Regions from separate parts of the Levilactobacillus sp. HBUAS70063 genome, predicted to be linked through region 2. Evidence: predicted binding sites of a transcription regulator. Region 2 holds the regulator's gene; each other region holds the start of a gene.
The links. The regulator Rex, encoded in region 2, represses fermentation and respiration genes when NADH is low (regulators of the CRP and FNR family bind a similar motif). The targets are predictions, from matches to a motif close to TTGTGAANTANTTCACAA.

Region 1 (2,271 bases), on a different contig from region 2:
ACGTTGACTGGCCTAACCATCTACCATCCACGGGCCGATGACCTGGCCTATCTGCGAACGCGAGGGGTGCGGGCAACACCGATGCTGGGCGCATTTGACCAGTTTAAGACGGCCCCCATCATGAAGGTGATTGCCATGAATCCGAGTGAGGCCGTGCGCCAAGCGGCCAAGGTGGCGGTGGTCCAAAACGTTCAGGAGCCGGTGAACTGTACGTTTTCGTCCGGTCGCTACATGGAAGTGAATCCGGTGGGCGTGGACAAGGGTACGGCCACCCTGGCTCTGGGGCGGCACTTAGGAATTACGGCCGCCGAAATCATGGCTATTGGCGATAATGCCAACGATGTTCCCATGCTGACACGCGTGGGGTGTCCGGTGGCGGTGCGCAATGCCACACCGGCCGTTCAGGCCATCGTTAGGCACGTCACCACGGCGGACTTCGAGTGCGGTGTGGCCGAGGCAATTTCCCGGTGGGGGATGTCTTAGCAAGGGGGATCTGCTGAAAATGTCAACCGATACAACTGTAAAGCCGTTAAATAGGGGCTCACGTGGTCGAGTTGGATGGGACAGTTAACCAACTGAACGGGTGACCAGTCGTTCGCGATTCTGGTGAGGCGATGACCGAGTAAGGTGAGACGAGAGGGCCGAATGATTAGCAGAAAGTGACGACTGGTTCAGACCAATAAGTTACAAATGAAAATAAGTCATCATTTTTACTTGTGAATGTTAAAACTTGTTTTCAAATTAACTTCGGCGATCGCGTTGGAAATTGTGTGTACAATCGGAAAAATATTTTGTGATTTACGGAAGCATTGGGAGTGCTTACTGCCGTGTGGCACAAAGAATTGTTGCTTGTGCACAAATGACGCGGAAGGCATTGTTTTGTGACCCGAAATGCTTTATAGTTAACTTGTGAACAGCTTATCAAAAAGGGGATGTGTTGAATGGCAATTACCATTTCGGTTTTAAAAGAAGCTACTGGTGAAAACCGGGTAGCATTGTCACCGGACGTCGTACGTAAGCTCGTCAAGAACGACTACCAAGTGCTGATCGAACAAGGTGCTGGGGAACGGTCCTTCTATCGTGATGACGCTTACACTAAGGCTGGTGCCAAAGTCGTTGACCGCTCAGAAGCGATTACGCAGGCAACTGTAATCGCCACGATTGCTCAACCAGATGATGCAGCCATTGATCAGATGAAGGCGGGGCAGACACTCATCGGATTACTTGCACCGCTGACGGACACGGAATTTGTGAAGAAGTTGGCCGCAAAGAAGATTAATGCGTTAGCGTTTGAGCTCTTACCACGGACCGTGTCGCGGGCCCAAACGATGGATGTTTTGAGTTCGCAGGCCAGTGTTGCCGGTTATAAGGTTGGGTTGATGGCCGCGGATCATTTCTCACGGTACTTCCCAATGATGATTACCGCTGCCGGGACGGCTAAGCCAGCTAAGGTCTTGGTACTGGGGACCGGGGTTGCCGGACTGCAGGCCATCGGGACCGCTAAACGGTTAGGGGCCATGGTTTCCGGCTACGATATTCGGCCAGCTTCTCGTGGTGAAGTGGAATCGTTAGGGGCAACCTTCCTGACGACCTCCGTTTCCGCGACCGGTGAAGGTGGTTATGCGCGGCAACTGACCAAGGAAGAAACCGCACAACAACAAGCAGAATTGGAAGGATTCATCGCTCAAAACAACGTGATCATTACGACCGCGCAAGTGCCTGGGCGGCGGCCACCACTGCTGGTTACCCAGAAGTCCGTGGACGAAGCTAAGACCGGGACGTTATTTATGGATTTGGCCGCCAGTGACTTAGGCGGTAACGTGGCGGGTTCCAAGCCGGGTGAAACGGTGACGACGCCAAATGGTGCCAAAATCGTGGGTGCTGGCGACATGGCCAGTCAATTACCAGCTTCCGCTTCGGATATGTACGCCAAAAACGTGCAGGCCGTCTTAAATGACCTTAATCAGGATGGCAAACTGGTCTTCGATGTTGATGACGAAGTGGTTGGGGAACTCCTGGCGACCTATGACGGTGAAATTATTAGTAACCGGCTACGGTCGGTCATGGAACTGCCGGAACGTAAGCCAGCAGAACCGGAAGAACCTGAAACGCCGGCTGATGATCAAGACGACGCGAAAGGAGCTGATTAGTGATGAGTGAGGAATTATTTACGAATCTCGCAATCTTTGTCCTGAGTTTATTGGTTGGTTTTGAAGTCATGAGTAAGATTCCAGCAACGTTGCAGACGCCAATGATGTCCGGGGCCAACGC
Region 2 (2,271 bases):
TGGCCAGAGCGAGTTGCGTGCGTTGGCCCCCAGATAACTCGTTAATCGGCTTATCATAGTAGCTTTCGTCGAACTCGAAGCCGTGGAGCACGCCCCGAATCTCGGCCTGATAGCCGTAACCATTCTGATCGCTGAAGTCTTGCTGTAATTGGTCATAGCTTGCACTGATTTGATCAAACTTTTCCTGATCGGCGATGATTGCGGGGTCACTCATCTGTTGTTCGAGCTCGTGCATCCGTTTTTCCATGGCGATGAGCTTGGCAAAGACGCTGAGCATTTCGTTCCAAACGGTCTTGGTCGAGGCCAGACCGGCATTCTGAGCTTGATACCCCATGGTCAGCCCACGCTTAGTGGTAATCTGACCGACATCGGGCGCCGTTTCACCGGCAATCATTTTTAATAGGGTAGATTTACCCGCGCCGTTGCGGCCGACGAGGGCCACGCGACCGTGTTCGGGCACGTCCATGCTGACGTTTTCGAAGAGGACACTGGCGCCGAAACGCCGCGTAACCTGCTGAACTTGTAAAAGAATCACGGTAAACCAACCTCCTTTGTTGTGATGGCTTAAAAGTGAAGGGACGTTACTTTTAGGTTATTTCAATTGCCGACTGTCGTGAAAAAGGACATCCCACAATTTGTTTAGTTTATTGATTAAATTTATCGGACCCATCGCGGCAATTCTGGCCGCATTAACGGGAGCAACCGCCGGTGAGTAATTCCAGCGAGGGCCGGCGTTGCCGACTCTGCCGGCTCGCGTGATTGTCCAATCACTATTTTAGCATATTCTATCGGAAGACCGAAATAACCAAATAAATTGTGAAAAAAACTTGCAAATTCTTTCACAAGATGAACGGTTATGCTATAATCTATAAGAAAGTTGATTTCACAATCCAGACAATTATTTAAATATGAGGCTATCGCTTGTGAACGGTAGCCGGTTTCTTTTAGGAGGTCTCGTTTTTGACAGAACAAAAAATTCCGCGGGCGACAGCCAAACGCTTGCCGATCTATTATCGCTATCTCAATATTTTGCTAGACGCCGATAAGACCCGGGTGTCTTCGACCGAATTGTCCGAAGCCGTTAAGGTTGATTCCGCAACAATTCGGCGGGACTTCTCATACTTTGGCGCCCTGGGTAAACGGGGTTATGGGTATGACGTTGAGAGCTTAATCAAGTTCTTTAAGAAGATTTTGAACCAGGACCGCCTGACCAGCGTCGCCCTGATCGGGGTCGGGAATTTAGGACATGCGCTCCTGAACTTTAATTTCCACCAAGACAGTAACGTCCGTATCAGTGCGGCCTTTGACGTGAAGCAAGAGATTGCCAACACGATTCAAAGTGGGGTGCCCATCTATCCGATGACGGATCTACGGACACAATTGGAAGAACAGCAGATTGAAGTGGCCATCTTGACCGTTCCCTCACAAGTGGCCCAAGAGGTTACCGATGAGGCCGTGTCTGGCGGGGTCAAAGGGATCTTAAACTTCACGCCGCTGCGAATCACGGTGCCCAAGGGCGTTCGCGTTCAGAATGTGGACTTGACCAACGAACTCCAGACGTTGATTTACTTCCTGGAACACTACAATAATTTAAGTTAACGTTTGAATCGTAATCCTCCGGGGTTGCGATTTTTTTTGGCCCCAAGTTGGGGGCGGGGTGGTTGCCTGATTATTCACCTCAATGAGCTGGAAAGCCTGGAACTCTAGGCGATGTGCCGGTGGCGGGGGTGGGACCGTGAATTTGTTTGTCAAATTCCTTGATTTTTATAGGGAAAAACCATATATTAGATATTGTTGATTAGCACTTATGTTAGTCAAGTGCTAATAGTGCTAAAAGTAAGTTTATTGGAGGGATTCAAGTGTTAAAACCATTAGGAGACCGCGTCATTTTGGATCAACCAGAAGAAGAAGAAACCACGGTTGGCGGCATTGTGCTCGCAAGTAACGCTCAAGAAAAGCCACAAACGGCAAACGTTGTTGCTGTCGGTGATGGCCGTGTGTTAGACAATGGCGAAAAGGTAGCCCCAACTGTTAAGGTTGGCGACAAGGTATTGTTTGATAAGTATGCCGGGACTGAAGTTAAGTACCAAGACACCACTTACCTTGTTTTACACGAAAAGGACTTAGTCGCTATCGTTGACTAAGCTTTTCCCACTAAGAAGACTATCCAAATAATTCAAAAATTTTAGTATGAGGTGAATGAATAAAATGGCTAAAGAATTGAAATTTTCTGAAGACGCCCGTAGCAAGATGCTTGCCGGTGTTGATAAG
Region 3 (2,271 bases), on a different contig from region 2:
GCGATGTTTAAGGAGATCACGGACGAGAACAAAGATAAATAAAAAGTTAATAGCAATGATGGCAATAATTAAGATTTTTTGCATGATGTTTTCCCTTCTTTACTTATCAAAATAGATATCGCGAACCCCTTCCAAGTTGGCCCCAAATTTTTCTTCAGCGGCGTCATGGAGAATAGTTAGAGTTCGGAGGTTGTAGGCATCATGGAGAACATACTCCTGTGCCAGAAAGATCATGGAACTATTCTGAGTCCAAATCACATCCGTGTTGCCAGAGTCATTCGGTAGTTTTCCATATGTTACGGCGTTAGTATCACTGACGACATTGATCCAACGACCACCATAGTCTAAGACCTTATCGGCTTCGAAGAAATGTTTATAGAAGCGACGAAATGGAAGGTTATAGCGATGATGATTGCTGAATAAAATAACTACAAATTTATGAAGACGGCTCTCAGCGTCGGATAAGGCTTGAATGAGCTCTTCGGACAGATCCTCTGAGTATATCTGAACATAAAGACTTTCTTGTGCGTTGCGAATTTGAAAAAGAACTTTCTCAAATACTTGATCATAGGCATTAACTGACCAGATTAGGCTGGAGTTAGTCTCAGGGCTTAGATTCTTGAGAGATTTATGAATGCCCTCGATATCTTGTTTACTATCGTGCTGTAGTTTAGAGACAAGCTCATCGACAGGCAGTGCCGTGTAGAGTGACTTTTCATCCTTGGATTGTAAGACAAGTCCTTTACTGACCAAGGATGATAAAACATTGTAAACTTTTGAGCGAGCAATTCCAGACTTCCCACTAATTTTATATCCTGTAGATGCGTCCATCTGCAGAAGGGAAACGTAGACCTTGGCTTCACTAGAAGTTAGCCCAAACTTGCTGAGTAGTTCAGTAACAGATTCCATAATTATCCCTCTTTTTAAATAGTAGCTACCATTGGGTACTATTATATCCCGAATCTCTCAAATGTCCACACTTTGTGATTTAATTTATAAAGTTTCACAATCTGACGGCTCAGGGTTTTAGACTGGGTCAGGGTTAAAGTCAATATGGAAAGCGGATACAGTAAATGAATTTGGCTGGAACTGTCTGCAACTTTAGTTTTAAATTCACAATCTTTTTCTGGCTGGATTGGCAGAATGCTTGTGGAGAGCTTCTTGAATGAAACCAGTATTGGAAATTTCCCCGAAGCGTATTTCAGTGAAAGTTAGAAGTAAGTGTAATTAGCATTACGCTGGCAAAGCGCGTAGTCTGGTCCCTTCAGTCAATTTTTCCGCGCCCCCAAGAGCATAATAAGTAGGCTTTCGGCAATAAATGAACTATAATTAATCCAGATAATTCACGGAAAGGAAGTGTGCAGATGGATCAACTATCAGCGGGAGTGCCCGTGATGATTCACCTAGAAACCCATATCAAACAAAATGACGATGTTTCTGACTATCAATTGGATGTTGACGGCCAGCTCGTCCAGATGGGGGCGAACCTCTACTTACGGTATCTGGAACCCAACAACGATACGGGAGAAAAGACCCCGGTAACCATGAAGTTTACGCCGGAAGGGGAGGTTCACCTGACCCGTAACGCCGAGGCGGAGCTGCGCCTACACTTCATCAGTGGCAAGCGGGTCACGGCCCGGTATAACACGCCTTACGGGATTATGCCGATTGAAACGGTGACCCCTTACTTAGAGACGAGCTTCAAGGAAAGACCGTTTAGCGGGAACGTTAAGATTGATTACTTACTCTATGCCGGTGAAGAATTAGTCGGGAACTACAAGATTAGATTGCAATTTACGGCATAAGCGAGTATCATGTTTCGTAGACTGTGGAAAGGACGTGCACCAGTTTGGAATTAAAAGTCTTTGAGGGCCAGAATAAAAAGGAATTATCAATGATCGAAGTTGCGCACGCTATTTTGTCGCAACACGGCGATGTGATGGCATTTGCTGACTTAGCAAACGCCGTCCAAGCTTATTTAGGCGACAGCGATGCCGAAGTTCGTGACCGGCTGTCCCAATTCTATACGGATTTAAATGTCGATGGTAGTTTCATTTCTCTGGGTGATAACCTTTGGGGACTGCGAACTTGGTATCCGTTTGAATCCATCGATGAAGCAACGGTTCACGCCGAGGAAGACGAAGATCAACCTAAGCGTAAGAAGCGGAAGAAGGTTAACGCCTTCTTAGCCGACACGACCGATGACGATGACGTGATCGATTACGATGACGACGATCCAGAAGATGACGATGACACGACTGCTTACGCCGC

Region 1: V8I28_RS03635 (NAD(P) transhydrogenase subunit alpha) is a predicted target of Rex. The motif match lies at 908-925, and genes of this name have one in related genera.
Region 3: V8I28_RS11020 (TrmB family transcriptional regulator) is a predicted target of Rex. The motif match lies at 982-999, and genes of this name have one in related genera.

What each region holds. Positions count from the first base shown of each region.
Region 1 covers NZ_JBANSM010000002.1:156,282-158,552, forward strand. The annotation lists gene V8I28_RS03630 (Cof-type HAD-IIB family hydrolase) at 1-483, shown strand, start outside; gene V8I28_RS03635 (NAD(P) transhydrogenase subunit alpha) at 942-2,150, shown strand; gene V8I28_RS03640 (NAD(P) transhydrogenase subunit alpha) at 2,153-2,271, shown strand, end outside.
Region 2 covers NZ_JBANSM010000004.1:112,955-115,225, forward strand. The annotation lists gene V8I28_RS07375 (ABC-F family ATP-binding cassette domain-containing protein) at 1-535, opposite strand, end outside; gene V8I28_RS07380 (redox-sensing transcriptional repressor Rex) at 961-1,599, shown strand; gene groES (co-chaperone GroES) at 1,860-2,144, shown strand; gene groL (chaperonin GroEL) at 2,209-2,271, shown strand, end outside.
Region 3 covers NZ_JBANSM010000007.1:64,499-66,769, reverse strand. The annotation lists gene V8I28_RS11025 (sulfite exporter TauE/SafE family protein) at 1-84, opposite strand, end outside; gene V8I28_RS11020 (TrmB family transcriptional regulator) at 100-909, opposite strand; gene V8I28_RS11015 (DUF1934 domain-containing protein) at 1,365-1,805, shown strand; gene rpoE (DNA-directed RNA polymerase subunit delta) at 1,850-2,271, shown strand, end outside.